Regions from separate parts of the Kluyvera huaxiensis genome, predicted to be linked through region 1. Evidence: predicted binding sites of a transcription regulator. Region 1 holds the regulator's gene; the other holds the start of a gene.
The links. Region 1 encodes PurR, which represses purine synthesis genes. Its sites were predicted from a motif close to CANGCAAACGTTTGCNTG; they were not measured.
Positions count from the first base shown of each region.

Region 1 (8,111 bases):
AGTATTGCATATAAGGGTCAAGCATACGGGTGAACAGATCGTTGCCGAGATCGTAGTGTTCTTTCCCGACCTGCCAGGCGCGTTTTCGGCTTTGCAAATTGAATAAGCGTGCGCCCGCAATGCGGAGCGTATCTTTAAAGTGATGGGGGAGTTGGTTTTCTAATCCTGCACGCAGCACCTGGTCGAAAAAGAGATCCAGACGGTCGCATTCCCACCAACCATCCATATAACTTTCGCCAAGGCCGAGTGAACCTTCTTGCAATACTCGTTTAAAAAACTGTGGATTTTTGACCTGTATATCGCAGGGTGCATTGCCGTTGATTTCAATGTCAGCTCGGCTCAGCAGCTCGCTAACGATACGATACCAGTCATCATCCGGTACGTTTACTTCTTCTATACACGATGAGCTCATAGCTTCTCCATCCCGACCTGATGATCAGAACCTTAAAACAGCGTAGACGCTTTTTTCTGGTTGTGAGAAATGTCACGAAAAATTCGTGAGCCTGCTATCCGACGTAGCATAAGGAAAGGGAAGAACCCCTTGCCGAAAGCCTGTCCATGGTTTAACGGGTGGCATCCTGCCGCCGCTCAATAAGTCCAATGTATATTAATTATGTGATGCCGATCCAGTATAGGACGCTAAGTTAGTTGATTCAATAAAAAACTTAGCGTCCTAACTATGCCTTATGGCATTGATATGCGTGATGATTACGCGTGGGAAGTGGAGTGTTTAGTCGAGCATTCTTCACGACGAGCTGCGCGTTGCATAACGTAACCCATACCTGCTAGTAGCACGGTGGCCAGCATTACGCAGGTGGTGGTCAGCAGCGGGGTGGCTATCAGCGTGGAAACCGCAAGGCTTGCCAGGAAGCACAGACCCAGCTGCAGCGTATTTTGTAACGCCGCGGCACGGCCGGTGGCCTGTGGGAAAGGCTTCAGTGCCTGAGCAACAACGATCGGATAGATAGCGCCGTTGGCGATAGCCATCACGCAGAATGGAATCAGCAATGCGGTCAGAGAGACGTTTTCTACCAGACCAGCGGCCCAGGTTGCTATCACGCTAACACCGAAAAGTACCAGCAACCATGGCAGAAGCTGCGAACCTTGCCATTTTTGTAGCGCTGCGCGACAGCCGTAGCCGCCCACCAGGAAGGCGATGGTCTGCGGTACGTAGCTCAGGCCAATCACGGTTGGGCTATAGCCCATTTCATGCAGGATAAACGGTGAGCCGGTGAGCCACGCAAAGAAGCTGGCGGAACAGGCCGCATAAATCAGTACGTTGCCGCGATAGTCTTTGCTGCGCAGCAGGCGCATAAAGGTTAATTTCTCTTCGCTGGTGGCATTCTTTTTGTGCGCAGGTTTCAGGCGCAGCGCTGGCAGCATCAGCACCAAGGTGATGATGAACAGGGTGGCAAAGATAGCCTGCCAGTCAAAGTGCGCCAACAGCCAGCTGCCAAGCAGCGGGGCTAACGCAGGGGAAAGCCCAACCAGCGGCATGATGGTGGCAAAAATTCGATTGGTACGATGCGCTGGATAGTAGTCAGTGACCATCGCCTGCCAGGTGACAGCTGCGGCACAGACGCCGACCGCTTGCACAAAGCGCAGCACCAGCAGTGTGGTGCCATCGCGTACCCACAGCATCCCCAGACAACCAATGGCGAAAATGGTTAAACCCGCCAACAGAATAGGTTTACGGCCATAGCGGTCAGACAGTGGCCCCCACAGCAGTTGCGCTATCGCGAAACCCGCGAGGAACAGACTCAGGCTGGCACTCACTGCGGATGCCGGCGTTTGCAGGTCTTCCTGAATGGCCGCGAAGGCTGGCAGGTACATATCGGTCGCCAAAAAGCCCAGCACGCTGAGTCCCGCGAGCCAGACTAAAAATCCTTTCCCAGGTTGCATAAATCGCCCTTTTTATCGTTAGTAAATAGTCCGGCAGAGTGTAGAGAGTGCAATAGCGGTTGTGAAACGCTAATATTTGAGTCATGGGTTCAAATTTTTTGCAGGCAAAAAATGTGGTCTGAATATTCTCTGGAAGTGGTTGATGCGGTAGCCCGTAATGGTAGTTTTAGCGCGGCAGCGCAGGAGCTGCACCGGGTGCCTTCAGCGGTTAGCTATACGGTGCGTCAGCTTGAAGAGTGGCTGGCGGTCCCGCTGTTTGAACGACGCCATCGGGATGTTGAATTAACGCCCGCGGGAGCATGGTTTTTAAAGGAAGGGCGCTCTGTCATCAAAAAAATGCAGATCACGCGCCAGCAATGCCAGCAGATTGCTAACGGCTGGCGCGGGCAGTTAGCCATTGCCGTCGATAATATCGTTAAACCGGAACGTACCCGCCAGCTGATTGTCGATTTTTACCGTCATTTTAACGATGTTGAACTGATTGTTTTTCAGGAAGTGTTCAACGGCGTGTGGGACGCCCTGGCTGATGGACGCGTGGAATTAGCGATTGGCGCCACCCAGGCCATTCCGGTCGGTGGGCGCTTTGCTTTTCGCGATATGGGCATGCTGAACTGGCACTGCGTGGTGGCGAGCTCCCATCCTCTGGCGAAGATGGAAGGCCCGCTTAGCGATGAAGTGTTGCGCAACTGGCCATCGCTGGTGCGCGAAGATACCTCGCGTTCATTACCCAAACGTACGACCTGGCTGCTGGATAACCAAAAGAGGGTGGTAGTACCGGACTGGGAATCCTCGGAAACCTGCATTTCAGCAGGGCTGTGTGCCGCAATGGTCCCCGGACATCGGGCGCAGCCGTGGCTGGATAGCGGGGAGTGGGTGGCGTTGACGCTGGAAAATCCCTTCCCGGATGCGGCTTGCTGTGTGACCTGGCAGCAAAGCGAAGCTTCGCCAGCATTAAATTGGCTGCTGGAGTATCTGGGGGACAGTGAGACGTTAAACGAGGAGTGGTTGCGGACGCCCGTGTAAGGCGTCCGTTGGAAAATTAACGGCGGTAGTCGCGGTACGGGCCGTCGGCCACGGAGCGACGCTCGATAAGGCGTGGATGCACCTCAATCGACTGCGACTCTTCGCGCTTGCTGACGATACGGTCCATCAGCATATTGAAGGCCGTTTCACCGAGCGAATCTTTTGGCTGGTGAATGGTGGTCAGCGCCGGCGTAAAGAAGCGGGAGTTGCGCACGTTATCGTAACCGATGAGTGAAATATCCTGCGGCACGCGCAGCCCCATCTCATCGGCGGCGCAGAGCGCACCCATCGCCATCACATCACCGCCGCAGAAGATGGCGGTAGGGCGCGGGTGCTGAGACAGAATCTGCTGCATCGCGCGATAGCCTGACTCGGGCTCAAAGTCGCCCTGAACAATCCAGCTAGCCGGGACGTTGATCAGCGCTTCTTCCATTGCCTTCATGAAGCCCGCCAGACGACCTGCGCCGGTGTTACGCTCCAGTGGGCCAGGGATCACGCCAATATCGCGATGGCCGCGCTCGATGAGGTAACGACCAGCCATATAGCCGCCTTCAAAGGCGTTATCGATAACCGAATCGGTAAAATCAGCTTTAGCTTCACCCCAGTCCATCACCACCATAGGAATGTGACGATACTCTTCGAGCATAGTCAGCAGGGGTTCTGGATACTCAGAGCACATGACCAGCAGGCCATCGACGCGTTTTTGCGCCATCATCGACAGATAAGCGCGCTGCTTTTCTAGATTGTTCCACGCGTTGCCGAGAATCAGGGTATAGCCTTTCTCAAAGCAGTTTTTCTCAACGGCTTCGATAATTTCGGCAAAGTAGGCGGCCTCGCTGCTGGTGGCCAGCAAACCAATCGATTTGGTGTGATTGACCTTCAAGCTACGGGCAACGGCGCTCGGTGAGTAATGCAGCTCTTTGATAGCCGCCCACACGGCTTCGCGCGTATCTTCAGCGACAAAACGCGTTTTGTTAATTACATGTGATACGGTTGTAGTGGAAACGTTTGCGCGCTTCGCTACATCTTTAATTGTTGCCATTCCATCTCACTCCAGACCCTGGCCTGCCCCTGATAAAATCGAAAGGAAAACGTTTGCCTTCACACACCCTGGCACAATCTTAGTGATTGTGATTCGCCGGGAAACGATACAGGACGACAGGAGGGGGTCAATGGCCGGTACGCTCATAAATAAGCGTCGAATTTTGACTTATCCTGGCGCAAAGTGGAAGAGCAAAAACAAACATCCTGCTAAATCTGTGAAGATTTTTACGATTAACTGTGCAAAAATGATTAAACGCAGTTTTACTGTGGTAATCAAAAGGAGAAAAATTGATGAGTACCGATCTTAAACTGTCTCTCTGTACGACCGTTATTGCGCTGGCTCTGATCGTCGCTGCAGGTTTTACCGCTATTTTGCATTAATTCCCCAGTGAGGGGGCATCCGCTCCCTCACGACTGATTGTTACTCATTTCGCAATAATCTTTTGCAGTTTTGTACACTTCTGTTTTTCTGTGATTGATGTCATGCTTTTGCACTATGTTGCCAGGCCGCGTCCAGACTGCGGCTAAACGGAGTCATTGCATGAAAATTAACTTTCCCTTACTAGCGTTAGCTATCGGGGCATTTGGTATTGGTACCACAGAGTTCTCACCGATGGGGCTGCTGCCCGTTATTGCGAAAGGCGTTGACGTCTCCATACCGGCGGCCGGAATGCTGATCAGCGCCTATGCGGTAGGGGTTATGGTCGGTGCGCCGCTGATGACGCTGCTGTTGTCCCATCGCGGCCGTCGTAACGCTCTGATCTTCCTGATGGCCATTTTTACGCTGGGCAACGTGCTGTCGGCTATTTCGCCGGACTATACCACCCTGATGCTGTCGCGCATTATTACCAGTCTCAACCACGGAGCGTTCTTCGGTCTGGGATCGGTTGTAGCGGCAAGCGTAGTGCCAAAACACAAGCAGGCCAGCGCGGTCGCCACCATGTTTATGGGGCTGACGATTGCCAATATTGGCGGCGTTCCTGCGGCAACCTGGCTTGGTGAAACAATTGGCTGGCGAATGTCGTTCCTGGCTACAGCGGGTCTTGGGGTGATTGCAATCGCGAGCCTGTGGCTGTCTCTGCCGAAAGGCGGGGCGGGGGAAAAGCCGGATGTTAAACGTGAACTGTCGGTTCTGGTTCGCCCACAGGTGCTTTCCGCACTGCTTACCACCGTGCTGGGTGCGGGGGCGATGTTCACCCTCTATACCTATATCTCACCGGTTCTGCACAGCATTACGCATGCGACTTCTGGTTTTATTACCCTGATGCTGGTGTTAATTGGCGTCGGCTTCTCAATTGGTAACTATTTGGGCGGCAAGTTCGCTGACCGCTCGGTGAGTGGGACGCTGAAAGGTTTCCTGCTGCTGTTGATGGTGATTATGCTGGCGATCCCATTCCTTGCGCAAACGCAGATAGGGGCCGCCGTCAGCATGGTGGTGTGGGGCGCGGCAACCTTTGCGGTGGTGCCTCCGCTACAGATGCGGGTGATGCGCGTGGCGCATGAAGCTCCGGGGCTATCGTCATCGGTGAATATTGGCGCGTTCAACCTGGGCAATGCGCTGGGTGCGGTAGCCGGTGGTGCGGTGATTTCCGGTGGTCTGGGTTACAGCTTTGTACCGGTGATGGGCGCGATTGTCGCCGGCCTGGCGCTGCTGGTGGTCTTCTTCAGTAGCCGCAGCCGAGGCGAAGAGGCGGTTGTTAGCCAGTAATTAAAGAAAAAGCAGAAGGTTAACCTTCTGCTTTTTTTATCACCGGATGACGCAGATGATCGTGGCTTATGCCGCCAGATTGTCAGCAACAAATTTCCAGTTCACCAGAGCCCAGAAGTGCTCCAGATAGTTTGGACGCGCGTTGCGGTAGTCGATGTAGTAAGCATGTTCCCATACATCAACGGTCAGCAGAGGCTTAGCGTCAGTCGTCAGCGGAGTGCCCGCGTTAGAGGTTGACACGATAGCCAGAGAGCCGTCTGCTTTCTTCACAAGCCAGGTCCAGCCCGCGCCGAAGTTTTTCACCGCTGCGTCGGTAAACTGGGCTTTGAACTCCGCGAAGCTACCGAAAGATTTAGCGATGGCTTCAGCCACGGCGCCAGTTGGTTCGCCACCGGCGTTTGGCGCCAGGCAGTTCCAGTAGAAGGTGTGGTTCCAAACCTGAGCCGCGTTGTTGAACACGCCGCCTTCAGAGGTGCGCACGATATCTTCCAGCGTTTTGCCTTCAAATGCGGTGCCTTTGACCAGGTTGTTCAGGTTAGTGACGTAAGTCTGGTGGTGTTTACCATAATGATACTCCAGCGTTTCCACGGAGATATGTGGAACCAGAGCGTCCTTGGCATACGGTAATGCAGGTAATTCGAACGACATTGCTACTCTCCTTATTATAGTTTGTATACCCAATAACCTTGTATTGAGTGCGGATAGAGTAGCAAATTAAAAGGTGAGATAAAAGATAAGCTTACCCCGTTTATTAACAAACGGGGTAAGTGTTTAACGAATGGTCTTCGGGGTCACGACGCGGCGAGCGCCAACGTAGTGGCGTACCCAGTAATCTTCACTCAGAGAAGTGATTTGAATATCGCGACCGGTGCGTGGAGACTGAATGAACTTACCGTTGCCGACATACACGCCAACGTGATCGGCGGTGCCGCGACCACGGGTGCGGAAGAACACCAGATCGCCGCTTTCGAGTTCACCACGGTCAACCGGACGGGCGTCGCGCAGGTGATACATTTCGTTAGCGGTGCGAGGAATGCGAATATTCACCAAATCTTTATAAGCGTAATAAACCAAACCGCTGCAATCAAAGCCGGTACGCGGTGAGTTGCCGCCCCAACGGTATGGTTTACCGAGCTGTCCCATCAGTTTATTCATTGCCGTTTTCTGCGCTTTCTGTACGCGAACTTTGTGCGCCTGGGCAATGGTTGTCGGTTGGCTTTCAACTGGGCTGGTGGTGCAGGATTTTTTGTGGCCTTTGCGTGCTGGTTTGCAGGTGGTCACGATATTGGCGGTTTTAAGCGCGCTGCCTTTCTTGCTGGCTTTGGCGGTACGAGATGGGGTGGTTTTCCGGGTGGCAGAAGCTGTTTTTTTAGCGACTGCGGATGTTGGTTTCTTTTTAGCAACGGCAGCGGTGGTTTTTTTCTTCGCGTTAGATTTACTGTCCGTATTTTTTTTCTTACGTTCACTGCCTTTTACAGGAAGCGACTTCTGCGCCGTCGGTGTTTTGGCATGCCCTGTAGCATGCGCCAACGGCGTGAAAGATAACGATGTAAACAGCAATGCACAGAGCGTGAACGACCATTTTTTTATCTGCGCCACTGAACAACCCTCTGAGTATGCAGGCTAAACATCCGTGCCTGAGTATGATTTTCAAAACCCAACGATTCTAATCCATAAAAACACGAAATGTTAATAGTGTTTTTATGTCTAAATCGTTGTTTCGTTAGCAACTGCAAAAAAAAACATCAATTGATACATATTGAGTTAAAAAATGAGCAGGATTTTCCGCTTGTTGCCGATAAAGACACATTTATAAAGCAACTTAACGCATCAGACGATAAAATAGTAAAGCGTGAACAAAATGTTATTTTCTGTTCAGGGTCTGAAACGCTACAATGGCAGACTACTGTCGTAAAAAGAAGTTTGAGGAAGCAAGATAATGAGCGAGACAATTGAAAAAATTCAGCGCCAGATCGCTGAAAACCCAATCCTGCTGTACATGAAAGGTTCCCCGAAACTGCCAAGCTGCGGTTTCTCCGCTCAGGCGGTTCAGGCACTGTCTGCCTGCGGCGAGCGCTTCGCTTATGTCGACATCCTGCAGAACCCGGATATCCGTGCTGAACTGCCAAAATATGCCAATTGGCCGACCTTCCCGCAGCTGTGGGTTGATGGCGAGCTGGTAGGCGGCTGTGACATCATCATTGAAATGTACCAGCGCGGTGAACTGCAGCCTCTGATCAAAGAGACTGCGGCGAAGTACAACACCGAAGAGCCAAAAGCAGAATAATCGCTGTCCCGGCTTCGCGTCACGATGCCGGGCGTGATATGCCTCCTGGCAGAAACAAAAAAGCGACCCGAAGGTCGCTTTTTTTACACCATTTATTCTTCGGCTATAGGCAGCGGCCAGCCGCCAAGGCGTTTCCAGCGGTTGACG
Region 1 covers NZ_JBEFLV010000001.1:70,112-78,222, forward strand. Annotated here, with positions in the region: gene cfa (cyclopropane fatty acyl phospholipid synthase) at 1-412, opposite strand, end outside; gene punC (purine nucleoside transporter PunC) at 709-1,902, opposite strand; gene punR (DNA-binding transcriptional activator PunR) at 2,014-2,925, shown strand; gene purR (HTH-type transcriptional repressor PurR) at 2,942-3,967, opposite strand; gene cydH (cytochrome bd-I oxidase subunit CydH) at 4,261-4,350, shown strand; gene ABOC97_RS00410 (MFS transporter) at 4,511-5,677, shown strand; gene sodB (superoxide dismutase [Fe]) at 5,744-6,325, opposite strand; gene ABOC97_RS00420 (C40 family peptidase) at 6,449-7,276, opposite strand; gene ABOC97_RS00425 (Grx4 family monothiol glutaredoxin) at 7,617-7,964, shown strand; gene rnt (ribonuclease T) at 8,057-8,111, opposite strand, start outside.

Region 2 (8,111 bases), on a different contig from region 1:
CAGCAGGCTCAGTGCTTTGGTTTTATCGATACCGATACTGAACAGGAACAGCAGGTTGTATGGGCCCGTTTTCTCCACGATGATGCCGCGCTCGTCGAGATATTTCGCCACCAGACTGGCCGGGATACCGAACTCATCCATGGTGCCATCTTTCTTCATCCCCGGGGTCAGAATCGTGACCTTAATCGGGTCGAGATACATGTGCTCGTTATCGATATTTTTGAAACCGTGCCATGGGCTATCGGAACGCAGCGGCCAGCATTCTGGCCCCTCGATGTGATCCGGCTGCCAGACGTCGAAGAACCAGCCATCAGACTCGCCTTTCAGACGTTTTATCTCTTTACGGAACTTGATTGCGCGCTCAATCGAACCATTGATCAGACGCTTACCGGCGTTACCTTTCATCATCGCGGCGGCGGTTTCGGTGGAAGCCACGATACCGTAGTGCGGAGAGGTGGTGGTATGCATCATAAAGGATTCGTTGAACGTCTCTTCGTTAACGTCACCTTTAATGTGAATCATGGAGGCCTGAGAGAACGCGGCCAGCAGTTTGTGCGTGGACTGCGTCTCGTAGATAACTTTGCCTTCTACACGCCCGCCGCTCATACCGCACTTGCCCGCATAGATTGGGGAGAAGTTGGTGTAAGGCACCCAGGCTGAGTCGAAGTGAATGGATTTCACATCCAGCGTTTTCTTGATGTAGTCGGTGTTGTACAGCAGACCGTCATAGGTGGAGTTGGTGATGACGGCGTGTACCGGCCAGGTGGCATTCGGCGTCTCTTTGACGCGTTTTTCAATGGTCGCACGCTGGAATTCGCTCTGCGGAATGCCGCCCAGAATACCGTAGGCGTTACGGGTTGGACGGAAATAGATAGGCGTAATGTCGCTCATCATCATCAGATGGGTCAGCGATTTGTGGCAGTTACGGTCAATCAGTACCGTGCTGCCCGCAGGAGAAGAGTACATGCCGACAATTTTGTTGGCGGTTGAGGTGCCATTCGTCACCATATAGCTGCGCTCGGCGTTAAACACGCGGGCAATATACTCTTCAGCTTCTTTATGTGGGCCGCTGTGATCCAGCAGAGAACCCAGTTCAGAGACGGAAATCGACACGTCAGACTTCATCGCATTCGGGCCGAAGAAGTCATAAAAAATGCTGCCGACAGGGCTTTTCTGGAAAGCCGTACCGCCCATATGGCCTGGGGTACAGAAGGTGTACTTGCCTTCGCGAACGTATTTGAACAGCGCTTTAGTCAGCGGAGGCAGAATGTTGTCGATGTACTCATCGGTGGTTTGACGAATTTTAGCCGCAATATCAGTTGCCGCACCCAGTGCGTATTCGAAGAAACGGACCTGCATACGCAGGTCGTTCAGGCTAACGTCCAGCGTCGAGTAGCTGTTGGCAAACGCATACAGCGGCATGTACTCGTTCATGGCGCTGATCTCTTCGCACAGCTCCAGATTGTATTTATCCCAGTCGAAAATAACGCCGCACAGACGGGCATTATTTTCAATCAGCTTCAGCAGATCTTCGCGGTCATTCGGGTAAACAATACGGAAGTCGAGGCTTTCCAGCGCACGGTGAAGTTCACGAATAGGCTCTTCTTTAAAGTAGACGCCCATGTGGTTCATGATAGCAATAACGTTCATAGTCATTTTTCCAGGTAAAAGAGGCCCTTCCCGCAGCGATGTGGCAGGTGAGGAAAGGACCTTGTGAAAAAGGGGTTAGCGGTTAAAGCGCCTGGGCCGGTTTGTTGTCTTTGTCATCACTCTGGCGCTGGTGCATTTTGCGACCATAGAACATCAGGATGACCAGGCTAATGATGAATGTGCCGGACAGTTCGAAAGAGTTGGCGCCCATCAGCGCGATAAAGCAGAAGGCGCAGCCGAGAACCGAGCACACCAGGCTTACCAGGTTACGGATGTTGAAGCCTTCGAAGCGAATCAGGTCAACGCATGAGTAGAAGTACGGCAGCATAGTCAGCAGGACTGCGATACCGGTCAGTTCGCCGAACAGGTCGGAAGCTTTACCACCGCTGGAGTTCATGATGGTGATGATAATCATCAGCGCGGTCATTTTGACGGCAGCCAGCAGCAGGCCTTTTTTCGGGATGCCGTTTTTATCAAGTTCGCCGTACACTTTCGGGAAGTTGCCGTCGCTTGCGGCACGAACGCCTGCCTGACCAACCAGCATCATCCAGGAACCCAGTGAAGTCAGACACGCAAAGGCGGTGAAAGCGGAAACCAGCGGTGCTGCCCAGCCGCCCAGAATGGTCGAGGCGCTGACTGCAAACGGTGCCCCAGAGGCTGCCATGACGGAAGCCGGATACATACCAGAGATAACCTGAGTGGCAGCGATATAGATAATACCGGCCATGGCGGTACCCAGCATGGTTGCTAGCGGAACGGTACGTTTTGGATTTTTTACCATACCGGTACTGACCGCGGCGGATTCAACGCCAACGAATGCCCACAGGCACAGCAGAATACTTTTGATTACCGCGTGTGGATCGGTGGTGGTAGAGGTATTCCAGTTTGCGTGATAGGTCGCAGCGTCAAACCAGTGCCAGCCGACAATCGCGGTCAGTACAACCGGAATCAGTACCAGGAACAAACCAATGGTGGTCAGACGGCTTACCCAAGTTCCGCCCAACATATTGATAAAGGTGAACAGCCAAACAACAGCAATACACGCGATACCGGCAGGAATTGGGTCATTTAAAATTGGGAAAAAGGTAGATAAATAAGAGACTGCGGTAATCCCGATAGCCAGGTTACCAATCCAGTTTGCATGGTAATACAGTACGCCGGTCTGGAAACCGAAGGCCGGAGATAATTCACCAGCGTATGCAATAGGACCACCCTGCTGTGGATTTTTGGTCGCCAATCGGGCGTAAACATAAGCCAGTGACATGGCGCCAATAATAGAAATAATCCAACCCCAGATGGCAATGCCACCGATGCTGGCGAGGCTCGCGGGTAATAAAGCAATCCCGCTCCCCATCATATTTCCGGCAACCACGCCAGTACAGGCAAATAGCCCGATCTTTTTGGTAGAACTCATGTTCGTTTCTCCTGAACAGTATTTTTAGGACCGGATCGCGAGATGAGTAATGACGAGTGACCCGACCAACTGATGGCAATGTTACTGAGCGGGTTAAGAGAAGTCCTAAAGTTAAAGTGAAATAAAAACAAACATGAAAAAAATGAGGTCTTTAGCTTTTTACATTAACATGTCAGGATAAAATCTTTATATCATGGAAAGATAAATAACGAGTAATTACAAAGTGGTAGTCTTGATTTTTGGAGAGGTATAATGTTGTTGTGAGGTAACAATTAAAACCTCACAACAACATCATGGTTACATTCTGCTAGGGGATATTTAACCTGAGTAATTAATCCGCGGGAACGTTTAAGATTCTTTAGGTTGGAATGTCTGTAAATAAGGGACGATTTTTTCTATTGAGGTTTGAAATACACCGTTTTCAATCCAGTACAGGGTGTTGTCACCGGGGCGTAAATTAAATGCGGTAATATAAGCATCGGCAGCCAGACGGCTCTCACCTTTCATTTCATATACCTTGCCCAGCAGCACGTAATTCAACCATGACATTTCCAGTTCAATGCTTTTATTAATAGCGGCGGATGCATTATCCACGTTGCCTTTAGTCAAAAAATCGATAGCCTGAATGCGATAGAGAACGGCACTGTTCTGCATCGCAGGTATTTGCGCGACGCGGGTTAATTCCTCATTAAGTAAAATGAGCTGTTGGCTATCAAAAGGCTGCTGTGAATGACGTAAAACATCCACCATTACCTTTTCGGCATACGCGTAGGTGAAGTCCGGGGAGGATTTAATGGTGTTGCCCAGCAGGTCACTGGCTTTATTTAAAGACTGAGCGTCACCAACGGTAATGAGCTGCAATGCCTGGTAGAACTGCGCCAGAGAGAGCGTTTGCGCCAGCTTTAAATGGTCCAGTTCCTTTTGCAGATTTTCAGGCCATGGCTGTACCAGCGCAGCAGAAAGGCTGTCGAAGAGATCGCTTTGAATCGATACCAGGTTGCCGTCGGTGACGAAGTAGCGCTTGTCCAGCATCGTAGAACCGTCGGCGTTGTCGATTAACAGCACGGACATAAAGCACTGCTGTGCGCGGTAGTGACGCTGGTTCACGAAGCTGATGGTCAACGTTTTCCCGGAGCTGCTAGGTTCATTGACGTTATAGTCAGTTTTATCGTGAACCATAAAGGTGGAGTAGGTATTCAGCGAGGTGGTGATCAACGTCCCCAGCCCAATGACATAGGACTGCTGTGAAGCCCAGTTGTTGCACGAGGCACCGGGTTCAAAGCGTACATCAATATCGCGTGGGTTGAGCAACAGATGGGCGCGAGTCACTTGCGGGTGAGGGCGGGCCACGGACAGCAACACCATGGCAATGAGCACGCCGAGTGACAGTGACAAGGCGCCCAGAGTCCATAAATTGGCGAACCAGCGACGAGGTCTGGATATCGGGCGTGGTGTTGATGCTGATGCTGGTACGAGCGTTGATACTGGCGCTGATAGCGGTGCAGGCAGTGATTCCGCCGCGGGTTCTTCGTCGAGCGGTTCGTCGCTTGTATTATCGAGCCACACCACCGGCGCGGTTAGCTGGTAGCCTCTTTTGGGCACGGTGATAATGTAATCAGCGTTACTGTCGGCGCTATCGCGTAGAGATTTACGCAGCTCAGAAATGCTCTGGGTGACCACATGGCTGGTCACAATATGGCGCATCCAGATGTTATCGATGAGCTCATCGCGGCTCAGTACTTCGCCGGGATGACGGGCAAAAAACATCAACAGATCGATGAGTCGAGGTTCGAGGGTGAGTTGGCGTCCAGGACGGCTGATTTGATTAACAGAAGGCGTGACTAGCCATTCACCGACGCGTACAACCGGTTGTTGCATAAAAATGAGTCGCCAAAGAAAAGAACGGGATAAGTTAGCGATGATAACATAATTCCCTTCTCAATTTTGGGCTGTAGCCTGCGTTGGCGCTTGTTGGAGGGGTAAAAAGGCGAGCAAAAAATGCTCGCCAGGAAAGATAACCTTACAGTACTTTATGCGGCCCGAAACATTCATAATGAATATGGTCGGCATTCACGCCCAGCTCAACCAGCTGTTTGGCTGCGTACTGCATAAAGACCACCGGACCGCAGAGATAGAATTGCATCTGTGCGTCTTGCAGACTATCGGCCAGCGGGGACAGCGCCATCAGACCTTCGCTGTCAAAGGCTTTTGCCTGACGGTCAGCGTCGGTTGGGGTGCGATACCACAGGTGAGAGGTAAAGTTTGGCAGCTGTGCGCCCAGCGCGTTGACTTCGTCGGCAAAGGCATGAACTTCGCCATTTTCCGCCGCATGGAACCAGTTAACCTGCGCCGAATGGCGGTTTTTCGCCAACGTGTCCAGCATCGACAGCATTGGCGTCTGGCCTACGCCGCCAGAGATCAACGTCACCGGAGTTTGTGGCGTAACCTGCAAGAAGAAATCCCCGGCCGGTGCTGCCAGATAAATCACATCACCTTCTTTGGCTGCGTTATGCAACCAGCTTGAAACCTGGCCGCCATCTTCGCGTTTTACCGCGATACGATAGCTTTTACCGTCCGGTTTACGCGTCAGTGAGTACTGGCGAATTTCCTGGAACTCGAACTCTTCCGGCTTCAACCATACCGCCAGATACTGCCCCGGCTGATAGTCAGCCACCGGCAGGCCATCGACAGGTTCCATTTCGAAGCTGGTAATCAGCGCACTGCGTGGAGTTTTGTTGACGATGCGGAAAGCTCGGGTGCCTTCCCAGCCGCCGGTTTTACTGGCGCTGTCACGGTAGATCTCAGCTTCGCGATTAATAAACACGCCAGCCAGCACGCCGTAGGCTTTACCCCAGGCGTCCAGCACTTCCTGGCCCGGGCTGAACATTTCATCAAGTGTTGCCAGCAGGTGGCCGCCGACGATGTCGTACTGCTCAGGTTTAATCTGGAAACTGGTGTGCTTCTGCGCAATTTTCTCAACGGCAGGCAGCAGGGCCGCCAGGTTTTCAATATTGCTGGCGTAGGCGGCAATCGCGTTGAACAGTGCTTCACGCTGGTCGCCGTTGCGCTGGTTGCTCATATTGAAAATCTCTTTCAGTTCCGGGTTATGGGCGAACATCCGGTCATAAAAGTGGGCGGTGAGTTTTGGGCCGGTTTCAACCAGCAGTGGAATTGTGGCTTTTACGGTAGCGATGGTTTGAGCATCAAGCATGGCAGGTTTTCCTTTGATTATCACTTAATGTTGCATATTAAATGCATCTTATAAAAATACCCCTGCTTTGTAAATGGTTCTTTGTGAGAATGCACCAACTCGGTTACAAGATGAATTATTCGCATCACAATCCTGAAAAGAAATCCACTTCATGACGTAAGGCCTTTATTCCTCAAGCCCTTGTGTGGCTTGAAGGTAAACGTTTGCGTAATTTCGTTTGTCAAGACCTGTTATCACAGAACGATTCGGTTATACTGTTGGCCGTTGTCCAACGGGACTGCCTTTTTCAGGTCAAAATTTTATTGTTAGCTGAGTCAGGAGATGCGGATGTTAAAGCGTGAAATGAACATTGCCGATTATGATGCCGAGTTGTGGCAGGCTATGGAGCAAGAAAAAGTACGTCAGGAAGAGCACATTGAACTGATCGCCTCCGAAAACTACACCAGCCCGCGCGTCATGCAGGCTCAGGGTTCTCAGCTGACCAACAAATATGCTGAAGGTTATCCGGGCAAGCGTTACTACGGTGGCTGTGAATACGTTGATATCGTTGAACAACTGGCGATTGACCGCGCGAAAGAGCTGTTTGGCGCAGACTACGCTAACGTCCAGCCGCACTCCGGTTCTCAGGCTAACTTCGCGGTTTACACCGCGCTGCTGCAGCCAGGTGATACCGTTCTGGGTATGAACCTGGCGCAAGGCGGTCACCTGACTCACGGTTCCCCGGTTAACTTCTCCGGTAAACTGTACAACATCATCCCTTACGGTATTGATGAGTCCGGTAAAATTGACTACGAAGATATGGCTAAGCAGGCGCAGACCCACAAACCGAAGATGATCATCGGTGGTTTCTCCGCTTACTCCGGTATCGTTGACTGGGCAAAAATGCGTGAAATCGCAGACAGCATCGGCGCGTATCTGTTCGTCGATATGGCCCACGTTGCGGGTCTGATTGCCGCTGGCGTTTACCCGAACCCGGTTCCACACGCTCACGTCGTCACCACCACTACCCACAAAACTCTGGCTGGCCCACGCGGTGGCCTGATCTTGGCGAAAGACGGTAGCGAAGAGCTGTACAAAAAACTGAACTCTGCTGTCTTCCCAAGCGCTCAGGGCGGCCCACTGATGCACGTTATCGCGGGTAAAGCGGTGGCGCTGAAAGAAGCCATGGAGCCAGAGTTCAAAATCTACCAGCAGCAGGTCGCGAAAAACGCCAAAGCAATGGTAGAAGTGTTCCTGAACCGTGGCTACAAAGTGGTTTCTGGCGGTACTGAGAACCACCTGTTCCTGCTGGATCTGGTCGACAAAAACCTGACCGGTAAAGAAGCGGATGCTGCGCTGGGCCGTGCTAACATCACCGTCAACAAAAACAGCGTACCAAACGATCCGAAGAGCCCGTTTGTGACTTCTGGTATTCGTATCGGTTCCCCAGCGGTGACTCGCCGTGGCTTTAAAGAAGCTGAAGTGAAAGAGCTGGCTGGCTGGATGTGCGATGTGCTGGACAACATCAATGATGAAGCCACCATCGAACGCATCAAAGCGAAAGTGCTGGATATCTGCGCACGCTTCCCGGTTTACGCATAAGCGTTAATCGTCAGATGTGAAAAAGGCCGCGAATGCGGCCTTTTTTGTGTCAGATGGTGGCTGCCGACCTACCAATATACTCGGTTGTAGGGCGGGCAAGCGCAGCGCCCCCGCCAAAAACCCGGCACGTGAGCTGCCTGATTGTCGGATGGCGGCTGCGCCTTATCCGACCTACGGGATATGCGCAGCGCCCCCGCCGAAACCGCCATCGGGCAATGCCTTAACGTCTGTCCAGCGAGATTTTCCCCGGCCCGA
Region 2 covers NZ_JBEFLV010000002.1:46,885-54,995, forward strand. Annotated here, with positions in the region: gene cadA (lysine decarboxylase CadA) at 1-1,650, opposite strand, end outside; gene cadB (cadaverine/lysine antiporter) at 1,733-3,064, opposite strand; gene cadC (lysine decarboxylation/transport transcriptional activator CadC) at 3,413-4,942, opposite strand; gene hmpA (NO-inducible flavohemoprotein) at 5,085-6,275, opposite strand; gene glyA (serine hydroxymethyltransferase) at 6,603-7,856, shown strand; gene ABOC97_RS02415 (DoxX family protein) at 8,077-8,111, opposite strand, start outside.
Region 2: glyA (serine hydroxymethyltransferase) is a predicted target of PurR. The motif match lies at 6,468-6,485, and genes of this name have one in related genera.